One region of the Janthinobacterium sp. 17J80-10 genome, then DNA from elsewhere that is predicted to be linked to it. Evidence: predicted binding sites of a transcription regulator. Region 1 holds the regulator's gene; the other holds the start of a gene.
The links. Region 1 encodes NrdR, which represses ribonucleotide reductase genes. Its sites were predicted from a motif close to CACNANATNTNGTG; they were not measured.

Region 1 (11,520 bases):
TTTCTTTAAAGGATGGCTGCTTCTAAGCCAACCTCCTGACTGTTTTAGCCTTCCCACTTCGTTTTCCACTTAGCCAATCTTTGGGACCTTAGCTGGCGGTCTGGGTTGTTTCCCTCTTGACGCCGGACGTTAGCACCCGACGTCTGTCTCCCTTGCTCGCACTCATCGGTATTCGGAGTTTGCAATGGTTTGGTAAGTCGCGATGACCCCCTAGCCATAACAGTGCTCTACCCCCGATGGTGATACAAGAGGCACTACCTAAATAGTTTTCGGAGAGAACCAGCTATTTCCAAGTTTGTTTAGCCTTTCACCCCTACCCACAGCTCATCCCCTAATTTTTCAACATTAGTGGGTTCGGACCTCCAGTACCTGTTACGGCACCTTCATCCTGGCCATGAGTAGATCACTTGGTTTCGGGTCTACACCCAGCGACTGTCGCCCTATTCGGACTCGATTTCTCTGCGCCTCCCCTATTCGGTTAAGCTCGCCACTGAATGTAAGTCGCTGACCCATTATACAAAAGGTACGCAGTCACGGAACAAGTCCGCTCCTACTGTTTGTATGCACACGGTTTCAGGATCTATTTCACTCCCCTCCCGGGGTTCTTTTCGCCTTTCCCTCACGGTACTGGTTCACTATCGGTCGATTACGAGTATTTAGCCTTGGAGGATGGTCCCCCCATGTTCAGACAGGATTTCACGTGTCCCGCCCTACTTGTCGCAAACTTAGTTCCACACTAATGATTTCGTGTAAGGGGCTATCACCCTCTATGGCCGCACTTTCCAGAGCGTTCCACTATCAAAAATGCTAAATCTTGCAGGCTCTTCCCATTTCGCTCGCCACTACTTTGGGAATCTCGGTTGATTTCTTTTCCTGTAGCTACTTAGATGTTTCAGTTCGCCACGTTCGCCTCCACACACCTATGTATTCAGTGTGGGATACCCTAAAAGGGTGGGTTTCCCCATTCGGAAATCTGCGGATCAAAGCTCGTTTGCTAGCTCCCCGCAGCTTATCGCAAGCTACTACGTCCTTCATCGCCTGTAATCGCCAAGGCATCCACCATGTGCACTTATTCACTTGTCCCTATAACGTTGACCTCTCTTCCGAGAGACGCTATAGAGTTATTCTGAGTATGTCGCGTTTGCCGTAATCCAGTCATTCTCGCTTTTTATGGCCAGAACACTTTCATACTTGATGATTGATACAATCACAACCCACCAGCACTCATTCATACTTGCGTACAAACTTGTACTGATAAATTTCTTTACTATTACTTCTTCCAGATTGTTAAAGAACAAAACAGCCAATGGTCTCTTAAAAACCAAACCATAGTCCCATCGCTACTTGCACGACTGACTGTGGTTTGACCTTTGAAACTGGTGGAGGTTGACGGGATCGAACCGACGACCCCCTGCTTGCAAAGCAGGTGCTCTCCCAGCTGAGCTAAACCCCCGTAATCCTGGTGGGTCTGGTTGGGCTCGAACCAACGACCCCCGCGTTATCAACACGGTGCTCTAACCAGCTGAGCTACAGACCCGCTTGATCAGACCTCAATCGCATCAACTTCGGATGCACTGTTTTCTGTTCTCTTTAAATAACAGACCGATAAGTGTGGACACTTGACTTGCGTGCAAACTCTAGAAAGGAGGTGATCCAGCCGCACCTTCCGATACGGCTACCTTGTTACGACTTCACCCCAGTCACGAACCCTGCCGTGGTAATCGCCCTCCTTGCGGTTAAGCTAACTACTTCTGGCAGAACCCGCTCCCATGGTGTGACGGGCGGTGTGTACAAGACCCGGGAACGTATTCACCGCGACATGCTGATCCGCGATTACTAGCGATTCCAACTTCATGGAGTCGAGTTGCAGACTCCAATCCGGACTACGATACACTTTCTGGGATTAGCTCCCCCTCGCGGGTTGGCGGCCCTCTGTATGTACCATTGTATGACGTGTGAAGCCCTACCCATAAGGGCCATGAGGACTTGACGTCATCCCCACCTTCCTCCGGTTTGTCACCGGCAGTCTCATTAGAGTGCCCTTTCGTAGCAACTAATGACAAGGGTTGCGCTCGTTGCGGGACTTAACCCAACATCTCACGACACGAGCTGACGACAGCCATGCAGCACCTGTGTTACGGTTCTCTTTCGAGCACCCCCGCCTCTCAGCAGGGTTCCGTACATGTCAAGGGTAGGTAAGGTTTTTCGCGTTGCATCGAATTAATCCACATCATCCACCGCTTGTGCGGGTCCCCGTCAATTCCTTTGAGTTTTAATCTTGCGACCGTACTCCCCAGGCGGTCAACTTCACGCGTTAGCTGCGTTACCAAGTCAATTAAGACCCGACAACTAGTTGACATCGTTTAGGGCGTGGACTACCAGGGTATCTAATCCTGTTTGCTCCCCACGCTTTCGTGCATGAGCGTCAGTGTTATCCCAGGGGGCTGCCTTCGCCATCGGTGTTCCTCCACATATCTACGCATTTCACTGCTACACGTGGAATTCTACCCCCCTCTGACACACTCTAGCCGTGCAGTCTTCATCGCAATTCCCAGGTTGAGCCCGGGGATTTCACGACAAACTTACACAACCGCCTGCGCACGCTTTACGCCCAGTAATTCCGATTAACGCTTGCACCCTACGTATTACCGCGGCTGCTGGCACGTAGTTAGCCGGTGCTTATTCTTCAGGTACCGTCATTAGCACAGGATATTAGCCCGCACCGTTTCTTCCCTGACAAAAGAGCTTTACAACCCGAAGGCCTTCTTCACTCACGCGGCATTGCTGGATCAGGCTTGCGCCCATTGTCCAAAATTCCCCACTGCTGCCTCCCGTAGGAGTCTGGACCGTGTCTCAGTTCCAGTGTGGCTGGTCGTCCTCTCAGACCAGCTACTGATCGTCGCCTTGGTAGGCTTTTACCCTACCAACTAGCTAATCAGATATCGGCCGCTCCACGAGCATGAGGTCTTGCGATCCCCCACTTTCATCCTTAGATCGTATGCGGTATTAGCGTAACTTTCGCTACGTTATCCCCCACTCCAGGGCACGTTCCGATATATTACTCACCCGTTCGCCACTCGCCACCAGGGTTGCCCCCGTGCTGCCGTTCGACTTGCATGTGTAAGGCATGCCGCCAGCGTTCAATCTGAGCCAGGATCAAACTCTTCAGTTTAATCTCTGTTACTTGCCATTTCTGGCAGATCCCGAAGGATCGTCGCTCACTCAAAATACTGACAGATTAAGTTCTTGCGAACTTACCTATTTTCTTTACTTGTGAGCACTTGATATTTTTTAAGTCATCTGCCAGGCGAACCCGGCAGTGCACTCCATCAAGCGCCCACACTTATCGGCTGTTAATTTTTAAAGAACTTGTTCTGCTCCGCCGTGTTATCAGCGTCGCTGCGAATCGTTGTGTTCGTCAGCAGCAGAGAGGCGAGATTATGAAGCGTTTCAATCTTTTCGTCAACTGCGTTTTTGAAGAATTTTTACACCCTTCAAAACCATCCTGCCTTGCCCCATCCAGACTTGCCGGACAAGGACCAGTCATCAAACCGCTCGCTCCGGCATAAATGCCAGAAAAATAATAAACCCAGCCAGAGGCACAGGTCGATTACTGTCGAGGGGATTTGCTGCCAGGGAGGACGCTACAACTGACGAACTTCCGCAATCAAACTTCTCTTCTTCTTCGCTGTTTCAACCCTCTTTCGAGAGATCGTTGCAACGAAGAAGCAGCATTATGGGGGCTGCCGCGAGAATCGTCTACCTCTTTCAACGACTTTTTAATGAAATTCTTTTGCGGCGTCCAATTGAACATCCTGCTATTTGGCGGCCGGCTTGCGCTCCTGCCCCACCTCTGCGATTGCATCCTGAAATTCCGCGATATCTTCGAAGCTTTTGTACACGGAGGCAAAACGGATATAAGCGATCTTGTCCATGCGCCGAAGCTCACGCATGACCAATTCACCAATATGGCCGGACATGACTTCACGCTCGCCGGTGGATCGCAACTTCTCTTCAATCCGGTGAATCGCCGCGTCGACGGCTTCGGCGGAAACCGGACGCTTGCGCAATGCAAGCATGAAACTGGCGCGCAATTTCGCTGGGTCAAACTCGGTACGGCTACCGTTTTTCTTGACGATCACCGGCATCGCCAGTTCAATACGTTCGTACGTGGTAAATCGTTTGTCGCAGTGAACGCAACGGCGGCGACGGCGAATCGAATCGCCCTCCTCCGACACCCGCGTATCAAGGACCTGTGTATCTTCGTGCTGGCAAAAGGGGCATTTCATCGCGTGATTCTTGTTCTAATCATTTCACATTGAGAAACCGCCTTGCTTGCGCCTTCGCCCCACAGAGGATGCGAAGGCGCATGGCGCGGGTTATTTTGCGTAAACCGGGAAAGCGTCAGTCAGTTTCTTGACTTCGGCTTTCACGCGATCGATCGTCGCCGCATCATGCGGGTTGTCGAGCACGTCGGCGATTAGGTGGCCGACCTTGGTTGCTTCGGCTTCGGTAAAACCACGGGTCGTCATTGCCGGACTGCCCAGGCGAATGCCGGAAGTCACAAATGGCTTCTGCGGGTCATTCGGGATGCCGTTCTTGTTGCAGGTGATGTGCGCCGCTCCCAGGATCGCTTCAGCCTCCTTGCCGGTCAGCCCCTTCGCACGCAGGTCGACCAGCATGACGTGGGACTCGGTGCGGCCGGAGACAATGCGCAGGCCGCGTTCGATCAGGGCCTTGGCCAGGGCATCGGCATTTTTCACCACTTGCTGCTGGTACGCCTTGAATTCCGGCGACAGCGCTTCCTTGAACGCCACTGCCTTGCCGGCGATAACGTGCATCAGCGGCCCTCCTTGGATACCCGGGAAAATCGCCGAATTGATGGCTTTTTCGTGCTCGGCCTTCATCAGGATGACGCCGCCGCGCGGGCCACGCAGGGATTTGTGGGTGGTGGAGGTTACGAAATCGGCGAAGGGCACCGGGTTCGGATAGACGCCAGCGGCAATTAGGCCGGCGTAATGCGCCATATCGACCATGAAATAGGCGCCGACTTCCTTGGCGACCTTGGCAAAACGCTCGAAATCGATGCGCAGTGAATAGGCCGAGGCACCAGCAATGATCAGCTTGGGCTTTTTCTCGCGCGCCAGGCGCTCCATGGCGTCGTAGTCGATTTCCTCTTTTTCATTCAAGCCATAGGAAACGACATTGAACCATTTGCCGGACATGTTCAGCGCCATGCCGTGGGTCAGGTGGCCGCCTTCGGCCAGCGACATGCCCATGATGGTGTCGCCGGGCTTAAGCATGGCAAAGAAGACGCCTTGGTTGGCTTGCGAGCCAGAATTTGGCTGCACGTTGGCGGCTTCAGCGCCAAACAATTCCTTCAGGCGGTTGATCGCCAGGGTTTCGGCGATGTCGACGTACTCGCAGCCGCCGTAATAGCGCTTGCCCGGATAGCCTTCGGCATATTTATTGGTCAGCTGCGAACCCTGGGCCTCCATCACCGCAGGCGATGTATAGTTTTCCGAGGCGATCAGCTCGATGTGATCTTGCTGGCGAGTGTTTTCCTGCTGGATGGCCGACCAGAGTTCCGGATCGACCTTGGCAATGGTATGGTCTTTTGCGAACATGAAATTACTCCAATTATTGAATTCAAAGTGCCTGGGCTAAATCGAATGAGGGCCAACAGGATAATGACAGGCAGCCTCAGTCGTGCTTTCCATTTGGGCTGCCCAGGCGAACGGCGGAAGAAATCTCACGTTCCCCGGTGGAGCCCCACCTTGTCACCGGAATGCGGATTCCGGTTTTTCGCCAGTCACGTGAGACGAAATGGTCATAAATTGTATGATATGCCCTTGATTTGAGCAAGAATTCCACGGTCGAGGGTTGCCAACGCCCTTGCGATCCGCTGCAGATACCTGGTTAATAACGTGCGGCAAATCGGCGCGGCGCAAGCGTCGGGCGGCAATTTTGCCTATAATAAACAGTTATTCAAGAGGATAGTGATGATCGTCTTTGTTACAGGTGCGACTTCCGGTTTTGGCGAGGAAATGGCACGCAAGTTTGTCCGACATGGCCACAAGGTGATTGCCACAGGGCGTCGTCGTGACCGCCTGGACACGCTGGCAGCGGAACTCGGCGCGAATGTCTTGCCGGTTGTTCTGGACGTCACCAGCAAGGCGGCGATCAGCGAAATGCTGGCAGCATTGCCGGCCGAATGGCGTCCTATCGATGTCCTCATCAACAATGCCGGACTCGCCCTGGGTGTCGAACCCGCGCACCAGGCTTCGCTCGAAGAGTGGGAAACCATGATCGAGACCAATTGCAAGGGTCTTGTGACCATGACGCGCCTGCTGCTGCCGGAGTTGGTGGCGCGTGGCAGCAGCACCATCATTAATATTGGTTCGATTGCCGGTACCTACCCTTACCCGGGCGGCAATGTCTATGGCGCGACCAAGGCATTTGTCGATCAATTCACGCGCAATCTGCGGGCGGACCTGGCAGGTACAGGCGTACGCGCCACCAATATTGCACCTGGCCTTTCCGGCGGCACCGAGTTTTCGAATGTGCGTTTCCGCGGCGATGATTCTGCGGCGGCAAAAGTCTATGAAGGCACCACGCCGCTTACTGCAGCGGATGTGGCAGAGACCGCTTTTTGGGTAGCCACCCTGCCTGCGCATGTGAATATCAACCATATCGAAATGATGCCGACATGTCAGGGCTTTTCGCCATTTGCCATCAAGCGCGATCAAGCAAGCCAATTATAAAAACCGCGATTCCGCCTCCTTACCGAACAAGCATGAGCTCCGAAAAAGATTTTAGCTGGACAATTCGCGTTTACTATGAAGATACCGATGCCGGCGGCATTGTATTTTATGCAAATTATTTGAAATTCTTTGAGCGTGCCCGCACCGAGTGGTTACGCCATGCAGGTTTCAGCCAGCATGTCCTGGCCGACACATTGGGCGTATTGTTTGTCGTTAAAAAAACTTCAGTTGAATATCATGCGCCCGCGAAACTTGATGACGAACTGAAACTCGTTGTTGTGGTCGAACGCGTGGGCGGAGCATCCATGCAAGTCCGGCAAGAAGCGTGGCGCGTCAACGAAGGTGAGCCCTTCCTTCTTGCGGAAGGCACAGTAACCCTGGTTTGTGTAAACAAAGAAGAATTTCGTCCGCGTGCGATCCCCGACGACATCCGCCTGAAAATTAATTGTATTAACTAAATTTTGCTTGCTGTAATTAGCAAGCGCCTTTTCTGTTTGCCATCGCAAGGCGCTTGCCAGTTACGCTTTCAACCGAACTTATCCTTCCTGCCATAGCGCTCAAATGACAGTTGCACAAGACCTTTCCTTTGTCTCCCTGATTACCAATGCTTCAGTGCTGGTCCAGCTTGTCATGCTGCTACTGGCGGCTGTTTCGCTGATGAGCTGGACATATATTTTCCGTAAGCTCTTTGCCATCCGCAATGCCAAATCACAGACGGAAGAATTTGAACGTAATTTCTGGGCGGGCGGCAACCTCACTACGCTGTATGAAGATGCCGTGTCGAACCGCCGCAGGAATACCGGCCAGACCGGCGCACTCGAGCGCATTTTCGAAGCCGGCATGAGCGAATTCAACAAGGCCAAGGCAACGGCGGCCGGCAAAGGTGCGGTCGATGCCAATGCCTTGGTCGATGGCGCCCGGCGTGCCATGCGGGCGGCCTATCAGCGCGAGATGGATGCGCTTGAATCGCACCTGGCATTCCTTGCATCCGTCGGCTCCGTGTCACCCTATGTCGGCTTGTTCGGCACGGTCTGGGGCATCATGAACTCCTTCCGCGGACTGGCCAACGTGCAGCAGGCAACCCTGGCCTCCGTTGCGCCAGGCATCGCCGAAGCCCTGATCGCCACCGCAATCGGCTTGTTCGCGGCGATTCCGGCGGTGGTAGCTTACAACCGCTATTCCCATGATATCGACCGACTGGCGATCCGTTTCGAAAGCTTTGTCGAAGAGTTTTCCAATATCCTGCAACGGCAAGTCCGCTAAGGAGGAAAGAATCAATGGCTTCCTCGTTTTCAGGTTCGCTGCGTGGCGGCCGCAGCCGCAAGTTCAAGGCCGAGATCAATGTGGTGCCCTACATTGACGTGATGCTGGTCTTGCTGGTGATTTTCATGGTGACGGCGCCCATGACCGACCCAAGCGTGATCAACCTGCCCAGTGCAGGCAAGTCGGCCCAGCCACCTTCGGAATACATCCAGGTTTCGCTGAAGCCGGATGCCACGGCCGCCGTGAAAATCAGCGGCGGCAAGGCCAGTGCGCAAAGCATCACTACGGCCAGCCGCCCCGAACTGGTGGCCAGCCTGCGCGACCTGCATGCTGCCAATCCGGACATGCCGCTCATGATCGCGGCCGACAAGGAAATCAAGTACGACGAAGTCATCCAGGTGCTGTCGGAAGCAAAAAAAATCGGCATTTCCAGGGTTGGACTGGCAACCCGGTAACTGCGCAAGATGGCTGACACGACCCCATACTCCCCGCCCCAGGAACCAGGCCGCTGGCGCGCCATCGCGCTGGCGGCGGCAGTCCATGCGGCGTTGATCGCCTTCCTGTGGATCGGGATCCGCTGGCAAAGTGAAACGCCTGTGGCTGTGGAAGCCGAGGTGTGGGACATGCAGGCAAAGGAAGCCGCGCCCCGGCAGGTTGCGCCGCCGCCCGAACCTGAACCAGTTCGCCAGCCCGAACCGAAACCTCAGCCGAAACCGGAAGTAAAGGCCTCCGAGGAGAAGCCCGACATCGCCCTCGAGCAGGAGCGCAAGAAAAAAGAAAAGGCCAAGCGGGAAGAAGAAGAGCGACTTGCGCGCCTGAAAGAAGAAAAGGCGCAGGCAGAGAAAGACAAGAAGGAACTGGCGAAAAAAGAAAAGCAGCTTGCCCTGGAAAAGGAGAAAGCACTCCTTGAAAAGCAAAAGGCGGAAGCCCTTGTAAAGAAAGAAAAAGCCGAGGCGGATAAGAAACGGCTGCGCAACGAGCAAGATGCAAAACTGTTGGCAAAAATGCGTGAAGACGATTTGAAGCGCATGACCGACGCCGCTGGGGCCGTCGCCGGCAGCGGCGGTACCGGCACGGCGGCCAAGTCGCAGGGCATGCGCGGCGACCCAAGCTATGCGGCCAAGATCGCCGCCAAGATCAAGTCGAATACGCAGTATCCTGTCCCGCCTGACCTGCAGGGCAACCCGGCGGTGGAATATGATGTGCAGCTTTTCCCGGATGGCTCGCTGCGCGGTGCGCCGCGCAAGGTAAAATCGTCGGGAATCCCGGCATTTGACGAGGCAGTGCGGCGGGCAATTGAATTGTCTGCGCCCTTCCCCGCTGACAAGTCCGGCAGCGTGCCTGCGGCTTTCCCCGTGATCCACAAACCGAAAGAACAGTAAGCCATGATAAAAAAACCCAGCGTTAGCTTTGATTATTTTCTGCGATTCCTCGCATTGCTGGGACTGTTCGCCGCGGTCACCGCGCAAGCCCAGTTGCGCATTGAAATTTCCGGCGTTGGCGCCAACCAGATCCCGATTGCGATTGCCGCCTTTGCCGACGAAGGCGTAGCGCCGCAACAAGCCAGCGCGATCATCAAGGCCGACCTGGCGCGCAGCGGTTATTTCAAGATCATCGATACGGGCGTAGCGATCTCGGAAACGACGCCCGTCAAATTCGCCGACTGGAAATCACGCGGCGCCAATGCCCTGGTCGTCGGCAGCGTCCAGCGCCTGGCAGATGGCCGCTTCGATGTGCGCTACAAGTTGCTCGACACGCTTGCCGGCTCCCAGCTGTCGGGCCTGGCGATGGCAGTCCAGCCGCAATTCACCCGGCTGGCAGCGCACAAGATCGCCGACGACATTTACGAAAAACTTCTGGGCGTGCGCGGCGCGTTCTCTACCCGTGTCGCCTATGTGACGAAGGCTGGCAGCGAATACCGGCTTGAAGTGGCCGACGCCGATGGCGAGGGCGTGCATGTTGCGCTGCGCTCCAATGAGCCGATCATTTCGCCAGCGTGGTCCCCGGATGGCACCAGGGTCGCCTATGTCTCGTTCGAGAAAAAGAAGCCGGTGGTGTACGTGCAAGACCTGGTAAGCCGCGAGCGCACTGCGGTCGCCAACTTCAAGGGTAGCAACTCTGCACCGGCCTGGTCGCCGGACGGCAGCAAGCTGGCAATAGCCCTGGCGCGCGATGGACTGACCCAGGTGTACCTGGTGAATGCGGATGGCAGCGGCTTGCGCCGCCTTACCAATACCAATGGCATCGATACCGAGCCACAATTCTCGGCGGATGGCCAGAGCATCTATTTCACCAGCGACCGCAGCGGCGGGCCGCAAATCTACCGCATGTCCGCCAATGGCGGCGATGCCCAGCGCGTGACCTTCCAGGGTAGCTACAACATCAGCCCGCGCATCTCTCCGGACGGCCGCACGCTTGCTTATATTTCGCGCCGCGACGGCCGCTTCCAGCTTTATTCGCTGGACTTGGCCAATAGCCAGGAACTGCGCCTGTCGGAATCGGCGCGGGATGAATCCCCCAGCTTCTCGCCGAACGGCAAATACATCATGTACGCGACCGAAACCGGCCGCCGCGGCTCGCTGGAAGTCGTGTCGGTCGATGGCCGCACCCGTTACCGTTTGAGCACCCAGGCAGGCGACATCCGTGAGCCGACCTGGGGCCCGTTCATGAAATAATTAATCAACCTGCATCACAAGGAGTTCCTTATGCAAAAACTTTCATCTTCCGCCCTCATCCTCTGCAGCGCACTGGCACTTGCCGCCTGCTCGTCCACCCCGCTGAACGACAAGGCGCCGATCGAGGACCGCACTGGCAAGACCACCCAGGGCACCGATGGCAGCCGCACCGTCGGCACCGTGAATACCCAGTCGACCGATCCGCTGAATGATGCCAAGGGTGTACTGGCACAGCGCAGCTTCTATTTTGATCTGGACAGCTACGTTCTGAAGGCCGAAGCGCAACCTGTCGTCGAAGCGCATGCCAAGTACCTGGTCGCCAACAAGGGCCGCAAGGTCGTCATCCAGGGCAATACCGATGAACGCGGCGGCCGTGAGTACAACCTGGCACTGGGCCAGAAGCGTGCCGAAGCCGTGCGCAAGTCGCTGTCCCTGCTGGGCGTGTCCGATGCACAAATGGAAGCCGTCTCGTTTGGTAAGGAAAAGCCGAAGGCAACGGGCAGCGACGAAGCTTCCTGGGCTGAAAACCGCCGCGCCGACCTGGCCTACCAATAATGAAGAAGCTAGTCTCCCCCGCTCTGGCTGCGGCATGCCTGGCCATGGCTTCACTGGCCCCGTTGCCGGCGCATGCGCTGTTTGGTGACGACGAGGCGCGCAAGGCCATCCTGGAATTGCGCGGCAAGTTCGATGCGTTCCAGAAAGAGAATGCCACGCAACTGGAAGGCAAGGCTAGCCAGCGAAGCGTGCTTGATCTGGCTAACCAGAATGAACAATTGCGCCAGGAAATAGCGAAGTTGCGCGGCCAGCTGGAAGTGCTG
Region 2 (11,520 bases), 1.9 Mb from region 1:
TGACCATGGAAAAACTGCTGTTTCGCATGATCGGGCTTGGCTTTGCGCTGCTGACGCTGACAGTCTTGTCCGGCGTGGTGTTTTCCGACCAGTTGTTCGGCCAGCCGGTAAAGTGGAACCACAAGACCATTTTCACCATGCTGTCGTGGTTCATGTTTGGCCTGCTGCTGGTCGGGCGGCGCTGGCGCGGCTGGCGCGGCAAGACGGCGCTCAGCTTCACCCTGAGCGGTTTTGCCACCTTGTTGCTGGCCTATGTGGGCAGCCGGTTTGTATTGGAAGTCGTCTTGCACCGGGGACTGGCATGAAGTTGTTGATCTGGCTTGTGATCGTTGCCCTGGTCGTGGCATGGATAATGCGCAGCAAAAAAGCACCGGTGCAAAACGAGGGCGGCATCCGGCAGTCGCAGGACGTCGGCGGCCACCTGAAACCTGAAGCCATGTTGCAATGCGCCCGTTGCGGTACTTATTTCCCCGCCTCCGAAGCCGTCACGCTGGCATCCGGCAGGGTTTTCTGCTCCGAAGAGCACCGCCGTCAGGCTGTTCCCGGTGATTGAGCGGCAACGTCTTGGCTAGCTATCTGCAATCGCACGACCTCAAGCGACTGGTGTGGCCTGCCGGAAATTTCGCTGCATCTTCGAGCGCGTCCGGCGTTTCGCGGGAAGCCTTCTGGCGCTCGCTGCAAACCTTTGCCGTGACCCGTGTAGTGATTTCGCTGGTCTTGCTCATTTATGTCAGTTTCAGCGGCAAGAAGGCATTTCTGGAGCCGGATCGATTTGGCGACCTGGCCGCCGGCCTCGGCTACCTCATGCTGGCGCTGGGGTTTTTTATCCTGGTACTGTATTGGCGGCGCCGTTTCCTGCTGCAACTACTCTCGCAAATCCTTGTCGACATCAGCGTGATTTCCCTGTTGTATGTCAGCGCGGGAGGCGCCAAGAGCGGCTTGGCGATTCTGTATCTGTTTCCGCTGGCGGGGTGTGCCATTCTCGCGCCACTTGTCTGGGCGCTGTTTTTCGTTTCGCTGGTGAGCCTGATATTGCTGGGCGAAAGCGCGTACCAGCTTGCCAGGGACATGCCCGAAGTTTCCATTTCACACGCCGGCCTGTATGGCGCCGCCTTTTTCGCCGCAGCGCTTGTGATTAACCGTCTGGCGGCCAAGCTGATCCGTCAGGAAGCCCTGGCAGCAAGGCGTGGCGAGGATTTGCAATTGCAGCAGGCAATCAATCGCATGGTCATTGCTGACATGGGCGACGGGATTCTGGTGGTGTCGTCGGAAGGCATCATTCTGACCGCCAATCCGGCGGCCGAGCGCATGCTGGGCATGAGTTTCGCGGATGCTGAAATGCGCTTCAAGCTGACGGATATCGCTCCCTTGATGCCAGTGGCCCAGGCATTTTTTGCCTGGTTGCCCCAGTCCGTCACGCCCCGTGCCGAGTCGGGACTGGTGGAAGGGCCAGCGGTATTTGTCATGATCAAGCCGCCGGAAGAAGCGATTTCCTATGCCGGCAGCGCCATGCGCGGTTTGCGGCATGATCTGGCAGCGCATTTGAAATTGCGCTTCGCCAAGGTATATGCCGAAGGCCGCGTCACCGACCGGACCGTGATTTTCTTGCAGGACGTGACGGAAATCGAAAATCAGGCGCAGCAATTGAAACTGGCTTCGATGGGGCGCCTGACCGCGAGCATTGCGCATGAGGTGCGCAATCCGCTATCGTCGATTTCCTACGCCGCCGCTTTGCTCGGCGAGGAACAGACCAATCCTGCACAAGCCAGATTGCTTGCCATCGTCGGCGATAACGTCAAACGGCTTAATTGCATGATCGAAGATATCCTGAAGCTCTCGCGCAAGGCGCAGCCGCAGGCGGCCCCGTTAGCCCTGGAAGATTTTTTTGCTGAAACGCTGTCGGAATTTCGCGAAACCCATGGTTTGGCAGCGGACCTCATGCGCATTGGCAGCATGGCGAATTTACACGTCTGGTTCGATCCCTTGCACCTGCGTGAAGTCGTGTTTAACCTGCTGGCGAATGCCTTGCGTTATGCCAGCGGTAGCCCTGACAGCATTCGCGTGTACGCCATGCCGGATGGCGCGGGAAGGCTGGAGTTGCATGTGCAGGATGATGGTGCGCCGATCACGCCACAGGTCCGGGCCCACCTTTTCGAACCGTTTTACACCACATCGAGCAAGGGCACGGGGCTGGGGCTCTACCTTGCGCGGGAATTGTGCATTAACAACGGCGCCATGCTCGATTACGAATATCACGCCGGCGATGGCGGCGCGGAGCCTGCGGGCGGGCGTTTCGTCATTACGATGGCCATCGCCCATCCGCATTGACTACCTATAACAAGAATCTGATATGAGCGTACCCCGCATACTGGTGATCGACGACGAGCCCGATTTGCGCGAGCTGGTCGAGATAACCTTGCTCAAAATGGGCCTGGATGTGGATAGTGCCGATCGCCTGGCAACCGCGCGCGCGCTGCTCCAGCAGCACGAATATGCGCTGGTGCTGACCGACATGCGGCTGCCGGACGGCATGGGCATTGAGTTGGTGCGGGAAGTGACTGGTGCCTGCCGCAATACCCCGATTGCCGTCATTACCGCTTTCGGCAGTGCCGACAATGCCGTCACCGCCCTGAAAGCCGGCGCTTTTGATTACCTGAGCAAACCGGTCGGGCTGGACCAGTTGCGTTTGCTGGTACAGTCGGCTTTGCGCATCAGTACAGTTGCAGGGGGGGGCGGCAAGGCGCCCGCGGTTGCCGGCGGCGGCATCAGCCTGCGCCTGATGGGGCAATCCTCGCTGATGCAGGATTTGCGTACGCAAATAGCGCGTCTGGCTCGCAGCATGGCACCGATTGCCATCACCGGCGAGTCCGGCAGCGGCAAGGAGCTGGCGGCGCGCGATATCCATGCGCAAAGCGCTCGTGCCGACAAGGCATTCATTGCCGTGAATTGCGGCGCCATACCCGAATCCCTCATGGAGGCGGAATTTTTTGGCTATCGCAAGGGCGCGTTTACCGGAGCGGCCGAGGATCGCGATGGTTTTTTCCAGGCAGCCAATGGCGGTACGCTCCTGCTGGACGAGGTGGCGGACTTGCCCCTGGCAATGCAGGTAAAACTGTTGCGTGCCATTCAGGAGCGGCGCGTGCGCAAGGTCGGCGCGACGGTCGAAGAGCCGGTCGATGTGCGCTTGATCAGTGCGACGCACCAGGATCTGGCGGAGTGCGTTGAAAAAGGCAAGTTTCGCCAGGATTTGTATTACCGTCTGAACGTGATTGAATTGCGCCTGCCATCGCTGCGGGAGCGGCTGGAGGATGTCGGTTTGCTGGCCGAGACGATCCTGGCAAAACTGGCAGGGCCAGGCATGGCCAGGGTGACACTGGCGCCAGCCGCACTCGCAGCGCTGCGCGGCTACTCTTTCCCGGGCAATGTGCGCGAACTGGAAAATATTCTGGAACGCGCCATGGCATTTGCCAATGACGATGTCATCGAAGTGGCCGACCTGGCCTTGAAAGCTGCCGGGATGGTGCCTTCCGGGCTTGCTGCCGCAGCGCCGGCGGCCGCGCCCGAGGTCGCGGAACCGATGCTGCAGTCAGCTGAGTCAACGTTTGCCGGGGACGCTCCTGCCGATACCGTATCGGTACGCTTCCACATGCCGCCAACGCCCGACGTGGCCGAGCCGCTCGGGGCGGCCGTAGCCGAGTTGCCGCCCTTGCCGGCCAGCCTGCCGGATCATCTGGACCAGGTCGAGCGCGAAATCATTTGTCGCGCGCTTGCGCAGACCCGTTTCAATCGTACGCAAGCCGCGGAATTGCTTGGAATTAGCTTTCGCCAGTTGCGTTACCGTATGCAGAGGTTAAGTATTCATGAACCGGAATGAACCGCTCGCGCTGGAGATGGATGCCGACGGCTGGTGCCGCCAGGCGCAGCACCGGCCGTCGCCCAATTTCGATGCGCGGCCCGAACCGACCGATATCGATTTGCTGGTGATTCACAATATCAGCCTGCCTCCGGGGCAGTTCGGTGGTCCTTATATTGCTGATTTGTTCGGCAATTGCCTCGATTGCGATATCCATCCGTATTTCGACCAGTTGCGCAGCTTGCGCGTGTCTTCGCATTTCCTGATACTCCGCGACGGTGGCCTGATACAATTCGTGTCCGCCGACCAGCGGGCCTGGCATGCCGGCGTGTCCTCGTTCGAGGGACGCGAGCGTTGCAACGATTTTTCGATCGGCATTGAGCTGGAAGGCAGTGACTTTGTTCCTTTCGACGATCGCCAATACCACACCCTGGCAGAACTGACTGTTGCATTGCGACGACGCTATGCCTTGCGTGCGGTGACCGGCCATCAGGATATCGCCCCCGGTCGCAAGACCGATCCCGGGCCATATTTCGACTGGACTGCTTATTGCGTCCTTGTCCGGCAACACGAAAAAGCAACGAGCAATTCAATGGGGCTGGCCTTCCCGGCCCTGGATGTCCGTCCCGCCTGATTGTCAACCTCCAGACAGCAAAAAAATTATTTTTTTGAATGTAAAAATATATTGCGCATGGCAATCTCAGGTACTAGAATTAGTTTGGTTCGCAAATCAAACCACTAGATGTAGTGGGAAACCTTTCGAAGAGTAAAAATCCTCACAGCGATCTCCCGGCGAGGCGCATGGTAATTCGGAAGCTGTAACCTCTTCAAGGGCAAGCCTGGCCGGCAGTACAGTGGCCGGGCTGTATAACACAATCAAATCATTATCAATGGGGGGAAGCCTGGCGCTTGCAGGCTTTTCAGAACAATCGTCAGCAGCATTTGGCTGTTGGCAATACAGCATTAGGAGGTCAAGTGCAATCAACCCAAGAAATTTCCATCAAGTCCCCCATCGAACACGGTGCGGTACCTCCGGCCGACAGCGCCCTTGCTCCTGCAGTAGCGACATCGGCTGGCGCAAACGGCCTGGCCGATTATCGTATCCTGCGCCGTAATGGCGCCGTGATGGGCTTTGAGCCGGCCAAGATCTCGATTGCGATGACCAAGGCTTTTCTGGCGGTGAACGGCGGGCAGGGCGCAGCATCGGCACGTGTGCGCGAACTGGTCGAGCAACTCACCGCCAATGTGGTGAATGCCCTGGTGCGCCGCCAGCCGGCCGGCGGCACCTTTCACATAGAAGACGTGCAAGACCAGGTGGAACTGGCGCTGATGCGATCCGGCGAACACGATGTGGCGCGTGCCTACGTGTTGTATCGTGCCAAGCGCATGGAAGAGCGTGCCCAGCAGCAGGCCGCCAAGCCGGCGCAGCAGGTGCCTGAGTTGCATGTGGTCGAAGCTGGCCAGCGCCGTCCGCTGGACTTGGTGAAAGTGCAGGCCATGATTGCTGCAGCGTGCGTTGGTCTGGAAAAGCATGTCGACGCCGATGCCATCTTGAGTGAAACCCTCAAGAACCTGTACGACGGCGTGCCGGTCGAGGAATTGCACAAGTCCGCCATCCTGGCCGCGCGCGCGCTGATGGAAAAGGACCCGGCATACAGCCTGGTCACCGCACGTCTCCTGATGCATACCATCCGCAAGGAAGTGTTTGGCCAGGAAGTGGCGCAAGCCGATGCGCCGGCGCACTATATTGATTATTTCCCGAAATTCATCAAGAAGGGCATCGAAGCCGACCTGCTCGACGCCAAGCTGGCCGAATTCGACCTGGCCAAGCTGGCCCAGGCCCTGAAGCCCGAGCGCGACCTGCAATTCGGCTACCTCGGCCTGCAAACCCTGTACGACCGCTATTTCCTGCATATCAGCGACGTGCGCATCGAAATGCCGCAGGCGTTCTACATGCGCGTGGCGATGGGCCTGGCCCTGAATGAAGCCAACCGCGAAGCGCGTGCCATCGAGTTCTACAACCTGCTGTCGTCGTTCGACTTCATGAGCTCGACGCCGACCCTGTTCAATTCCGGCACCCAGCGCTCGCAGCTGTCTTCCTGCTACCTGACTACGGTGGCCGATGACCTCGAAGGCATCTACGAAGCCATCAAGGAAAACGCCCTGCTGGCCAAGTTCGCCGGCGGCCTGGGCAATGACTGGACCCCGGTGCGCGCGCTCGGCGCCCACATCAAGGGCACCAACGGCAAGTCGCAAGGCGTGGTGCCGTTCCTGAAGGTGGTCAACGACACCGCCGTGGCGGTCAACCAGGGCGGCAAGCGCAAGGGTGCAGTGTGCGCCTACCTGGAAACCTGGCACATGGATATCGAGGAATTCCTCGACCTGCGCAAGAACACCGGCGACGACCGCCGCCGCACCCACGACATGAACACCGCCAACTGGATTCCCGACATGTTCATGAAGCGCGTCATGGAAAAAGGCGAATGGACGTTGTTCTCGCCCTCCGACGTGCCCGACCTGCACGACAAGTTCGGCAAGGCTTTTGAAGAAGCCTACCTCGGCTATGAAGCCAAGGCTGCGCGCGGCGAGCTCAAGCTGTTCAAGAAGCTGCCGGCGATGGACCTGTGGCGCAAGATGCTGTCGATGCTGTTCGAAACCGGCCATCCCTGGATCACCTTCAAGGATCCGTGCAACATCCGTTCGCCGCAGCAACACGTGGGCGTCGTCCACAGCTCCAACCTGTGCACCGAGATCACGCTCAACACCAACGAGTCGGAAATCGCCGTGTGCAACCTCGGTTCGGTGAACCTGCCGGCCCACATGAAGGATGGCAAGCTGGACCTGGTCAAGCTGCAAAAAACCGTCCAGACCGCCATGCGCATGCTGGATAACGTCATCGACATTAACTACTATGCCGTCAAGAAGGCGCGTGACTCCAACCTGCGTCACCGTCCGGTCGGCCTGGGCATCATGGGTTTCCAGGATTGCCTGCACATGATGCGCGTACCGTATGCCTCGCAAGACGCCGTCGCATTTGCCGACAGCTCGATGGAAGCGGTGTGCTACTACGCTTACTGGGCATCGACCGAGCTGGCCGAGGAGCGCGGCCGCTACAGTTCCTACCAGGGCTCGCTGTGGGACCGCGGCATCCTGCCGCAGGATTCCCTGAAGCTGCTGGCCGAGGAACGCGGCGGTTACCTGGAAGTCGATACGGCCGAAAGCATGGACTGGGCGGCATTGCGCTCGCGCATCAAGCAGCACGGCATGCGCAACTCCAACTGCGTGGCGATTGCGCCGACGGCGACGATTTCCAACATCATCGGCGTATCGGCCTGCATCGAGCCGACCTACCAGAACCTGTATGTGAAGTCGAACCTGTCGGGTGAATTTACGGAAATCAACGAGTTCCTGGTGCGCGACCTGAAGGCGCGCGGCCTGTGGGATGAAGTCATGATCGCCGACCTCAAGTACTTCGACGGCACTCTCGCCAAGATCGACCGCATTCCCCAGGACTTGCGCGAGATTTACGCCACCGCCTTCGAAGTCGAGCCGAAATGGCTGGTCGAGGCTGCCTCGCGCCGCCAGAAATGGATCGACCAGGCGCAGTCGCTGAACATCTACATGGCTGGCGCCTCCGGCAAGAAGCTCGACGAGACTTACAAGCTGGCATGGCTGCGCGGTCTGAAGACGACCTACTACCTGCGTACCATGGCTGCGACCCACACCGAGAAATCGACTTCGCGCACCGGCGCCCTGAATGCCGTGTCGGCTGATGGCAGTGCCAGCGGTGGTGCGGCGGCAGGCGGTTTCGCGGCCGGACCGATTGCGGCGGAAGACCTGGCCGGCCCCGTCTGCACCATGCGTCCGGGCGACGCTGGCTTCGAAGAGTGTGAGGCTTGTCAATAAGCTGTTTTGACCGTGCGCGATCATGATCCCGGTCTGATCGCGCCGCCGATAAACCGGACGACTTCAAGATTAGATACAAGGATAACTATGTTAAGTTGGGACGAAGAAAGCACCACCTCGGTGCAGCCGGCACTGCAGCCGGTAACCTCCAGCCAGCCGCAGGCCGGCGCATCGCTGCAGGACGTGGCCCTGAATCCGGCGCTGGTGGCGCGCCCGGATGCCATCGAGGGCGGCACCGAGCGGCGCGTCAATGCTGCCGACAAGCGCATCATCAATGGCCAGACCGATGTCAACCAGCTGGTGCCGTTCAAGTACAAGTGGGCCTGGGACAAGTACCTGGCCGGTTGCGCCAACCACTGGATGCCGCAGGAAATCAACATGCAGCGCGACATCGAGCTGTGGAAGAACCCGAACGGCCTCTCCGAGGACGAGCGCCGCCTGGTCAAGCGCAACCTCGGCTTTTTCGTCACCGCCGACTCGCTGGCCGCCAACAACATCGTGCTGGGCACCTACCGCCACATCACGGCGCCGGAATGCCGCCAGTACCTGCTGCGCCAGGCGTTCGAAGAAGCGATCCACACCCACGCGTATCAGTACATCGTCGAGTCGCTCGGCCTGGACGAAGGCGAAATCTTCAACGCCTACCATGAGGTCGAATCGATCCGCGACAAGGACGAGTTCCTGATCCCGTTCATCGATATCCTGACCAATCCGGAATTCAAGACCGGCACCACCGAAACCGACCAGCAACTGCTGCGCTCGCTGATCGTGTTTGCCTGCCTGATGGAAGGCCTGTTCTTCTATGTCGGCTTCACGCAGATCCTTGCGCTGGGCCGCCAGAACAAGATGATGGGCGCCGCCGAGCAGTACCAGTACATCCTGCGCGACGAATCGATGCACTGCAATTTCGGGATCGATTTGATCAACACGATCAAGATGGAGAACCCGCATCTGTGGACACCGGAATTCCGCGAAGAGATCAAATCGTTGTTTTTACGCGCGGTGGAGTTGGAATATCGTTACGCAGAGGATACAATGCCGCGTGGTGTGCTCGGTTTGAATGCTGCGATGTTCAAGGGTTATCTGCGATTCATCGCTAATCGCCGCGCACAGCAAATCGGTCTTGAAGCGCTGTTCCCGCAGGAAGAGAATCCCTTCCCCTGGATGAGCGAGATGATCGATTTGAAGAAAGAGCGAAACTTTTTCGAGACACGTGTAATCGAATATCAAACCGGTGGCGCCCTTAGCTGGGAATGATCGCTTCGATAGCGTGTGACGGAACAAGGCACAAGCGGAGAGAATGCAGGGCGGTCGCAAGAGGGCCGCATAACTAGAAAGAAGCATTACCCGAATTAATGAACAGTCGAAGACCGAATCGATCTTACCTGTCGATACCGCTTTTCCCGATTTTATCGGGCAAGGCGGTTTTTTCTTTGAAAAATCGATTGAGTGTTCTGAAGTGGGATTCCAGCGCTGGCATGTTGCCGGCGTTTTTTTAAGACCGGAGCAGCCAGGCTGCTCGCCGTGCCTTGCCTGGCATGGCCTCCCGGGGCGCATGAGAGCGCCTGGACAGAGCCGGTCGAAGATGGCTGAAGTGCTGCATAAATGAGGGGATGCAGCAGTTCAGCTGGTGCCGAATTCATTAGCGCAAGCAGAAGCTTGCTTGTGCCGATGAATAATCCGCATGAGGGATCGCGATGCCTGATGCGGGTTTCAAACCTAGTAGTTTGATTTTTTCCATCACGTGAAGGAGAAACAAATGGCAACAGCCGCTAAAAAACCCGCAGCGAAGAAACCCGCTGCAAAGAAAGCCGCCGCTAAACCGGTAGCCAAGAAAGCCGCAGCACCGAAGAAAGCTGCAGCCGCCAAGAAGCCGGTAGCAAAGAAAGCCGCAGCACCGAAGAAAGCTGCAGCTGCCAAGAAGCCGGTAGCCAAGAAAGCCGCAGCACCGAAGAAGGCAGTCGCCGCCAAGAAGCCGGTAGCGAAGAAAGCCGCAGCACCGAAGAAGGCAGTCGCCGCCAAGAAGCCGGTAGCCAAGAAAGCCGCAGCGCCGAAGAAGGCAGTCGCTGCCAAGAAGCCGGTAGCCAAGAAAGCCGCAGCGCCGAAGAAAGCTGCAGCTGCCAAGAAGCCGGTAGCGAAGAAAGCCGCAGCCCCGAAGAAGGCAGTCGCCGCCAAGAAGCCGGCAGCGAAGAAAGCCGCAGCACCGAAGAAAGCTGCAGCCGCCAAGAAGCCGGTAGCCAAGAAAGCCGCAGCACCGAAGAAAGCTGCAGCCGCCAAGAAGCCGGTAGCGAAGAAAGCCGCAGCACCGAAGAAAGCTGCAGCACCGAAGAAAGCTGCAGCGCCAAAGAAGGCAGCAGCGCCAAAGAAGGCAGCGCCAGCAGTCAAGACCGTGCTGAATCCGGCAGCGGCCTGGCCGTTTCCGACCGGCAGCCGTCCATAATCCAGGCAAGGCTTGGAAGCCCGGTTAAGTTCGGGCACAATCCCGCTGTATGGCTTCGTGCCGTGCAGCGGGTTTTTTTATTCAAGGCGCATTTTATCAAGGAGAAGCTTCCGTGCTCCAGAGCATAGTCACGTTGATTGTCGATACCGTTGCCGGATTGCTTGCGGTTGTTTTGCTGTTGCGCTTCTGGATGCAGGTCGTGCGCGTACGCCCGCCCATGTCGGTCGCGCACTTTACCTTTCAATTATCCGACTGGATGGTAAAACCCTTGCGCCGGGTCGTGCCTGGCGTCGGCGGATACGACTGGGCCAGTTTGCTTGGTGCGCTGCTGGTTGCGCTCCTGTCGGTCGTTGTTACCGCCGGCCTGTTTTTTTCGCTGCCGGTGCAATTGATCCTGTTGCTGGCATTGCTGCGATTCATCCAGTGGATCTTTTACGGATTCATGGGCCTGATCATCGTTGAGGTAATCTTCAGCTGGATCAACCCGCATGCCCCGCTGGCGCCCTTTATCGACGCCCTGACCGAGCCGCTGCTGCGTCCCTTGCGACGCGTGTTGCCACTGATCGGCAACATCGATCTGAGTCCTCTGGTGGCCTTGGTATTGCTGCAGATCGCCTTGCGCGTCATTAGCGGAATTTTGCCCGGATTGGCATGAGCCGCAAAGAAGGCAAGCCGGCGACGGCATGTCTGCGTCTGCAGGTGCAGGTAATGCCCAACGCAAAACGGACGGGCGTGGCAGGCATGCATGGCGACGCCCTCAAGATCCGCCTGCAGGCGCAGCCGGTAGAGGGCAAGGCGAATGAAGCCCTGGTCCGATTCGTCGCCGATGCGCTGGCCTTGCCGAAAAGCGCTGTTGCGGTTTCGCACGGCGCAACGTCGAGACGCAAACTCCTGGAGATCGTTGCACCCGGCATGACGACCGAAAGCGTTCGCGAAGCGCTGCTTGCCCGCGCAAACGCAGAATAAGGAGCGGCGGGGCGTGCTGCTTAATTAGAAGCGGTAGCCAAAAGCCTGTTCAAACCGTTCCTCGATTTCCGCCCGTGACGGTGCATGGTTCTGCCCCCCCTGATGGGCGATCTTGATGGCCCCCATCAGGCTTGCAAGACGGCCGGTCGTGGGCCAATCCAGCCCATGGGTCACGCCATACAGGATGCCTGCCCGGAATGCGTCGCCGCAGCCGGTCGGATCCGTCACTGCATCGGCCTTGACCGGCGGGATGGCGATATGCTCGCCCCGGACAAAAATATCCGCACCGAGTTCACCCCGGGTGACGATCAATGCGTCGACGCGTTGTGCGATTTTTTCCAGCGTCAGGCCAGTG

Region 2: a site for NrdR is predicted at 4,590-4,603, ahead of EKL02_RS04605 (ribonucleoside-diphosphate reductase subunit alpha). Genes of this name have one in related genera too.

Annotation. Positions count from the first base shown of each region.
Region 1 is NZ_CP035311.1:3,185,171-3,196,690, forward strand. It holds rRNA gene EKL02_RS14300 (23S ribosomal RNA) at 1-1,083, opposite strand, end outside; tRNA gene EKL02_RS14305 (tRNA-Ala) at 1,378-1,453, opposite strand; tRNA gene EKL02_RS14310 (tRNA-Ile) at 1,461-1,537, opposite strand; rRNA gene EKL02_RS14315 (16S ribosomal RNA) at 1,642-3,172, opposite strand; gene nrdR (transcriptional regulator NrdR) at 3,819-4,289, opposite strand; gene glyA (serine hydroxymethyltransferase) at 4,380-5,627, opposite strand; ZMP/ZTP riboswitch at 5,721-5,826, opposite strand; gene EKL02_RS14330 (SDR family NAD(P)-dependent oxidoreductase) at 6,003-6,764, shown strand; gene ybgC (tol-pal system-associated acyl-CoA thioesterase) at 6,797-7,222, shown strand; gene tolQ (protein TolQ) at 7,326-8,027, shown strand; gene EKL02_RS14345 (ExbD/TolR family protein) at 8,042-8,482, shown strand; gene tolA (cell envelope integrity protein TolA) at 8,492-9,409, shown strand; gene tolB (Tol-Pal system beta propeller repeat protein TolB) at 9,413-10,702, shown strand; gene pal (peptidoglycan-associated lipoprotein Pal) at 10,733-11,257, shown strand; gene ybgF (tol-pal system protein YbgF) at 11,257-11,520, shown strand, end outside.
Region 2 is NZ_CP035311.1:1,017,598-1,029,117, forward strand. It holds gene ccsA (cytochrome c biogenesis protein CcsA) at 1-305, shown strand, start outside; gene EKL02_RS04585 (PP0621 family protein) at 302-553, shown strand; gene EKL02_RS04590 (ATP-binding protein) at 565-2,328, shown strand; gene EKL02_RS04595 (sigma-54 dependent transcriptional regulator) at 2,351-3,874, shown strand; gene ampD (1,6-anhydro-N-acetylmuramyl-L-alanine amidase AmpD) at 3,861-4,487, shown strand; gene EKL02_RS04605 (ribonucleoside-diphosphate reductase subunit alpha) at 4,829-7,759, shown strand; gene EKL02_RS04610 (ribonucleotide-diphosphate reductase subunit beta) at 7,847-9,016, shown strand; gene EKL02_RS04615 (histone H1-like repetitive region-containing protein) at 9,519-10,199, shown strand; gene EKL02_RS04620 (YggT family protein) at 10,312-10,854, shown strand; gene EKL02_RS04625 (DUF167 domain-containing protein) at 10,851-11,165, shown strand; partial or broken gene EKL02_RS04630 (carbohydrate kinase family protein) at 11,190-11,520, opposite strand, start outside.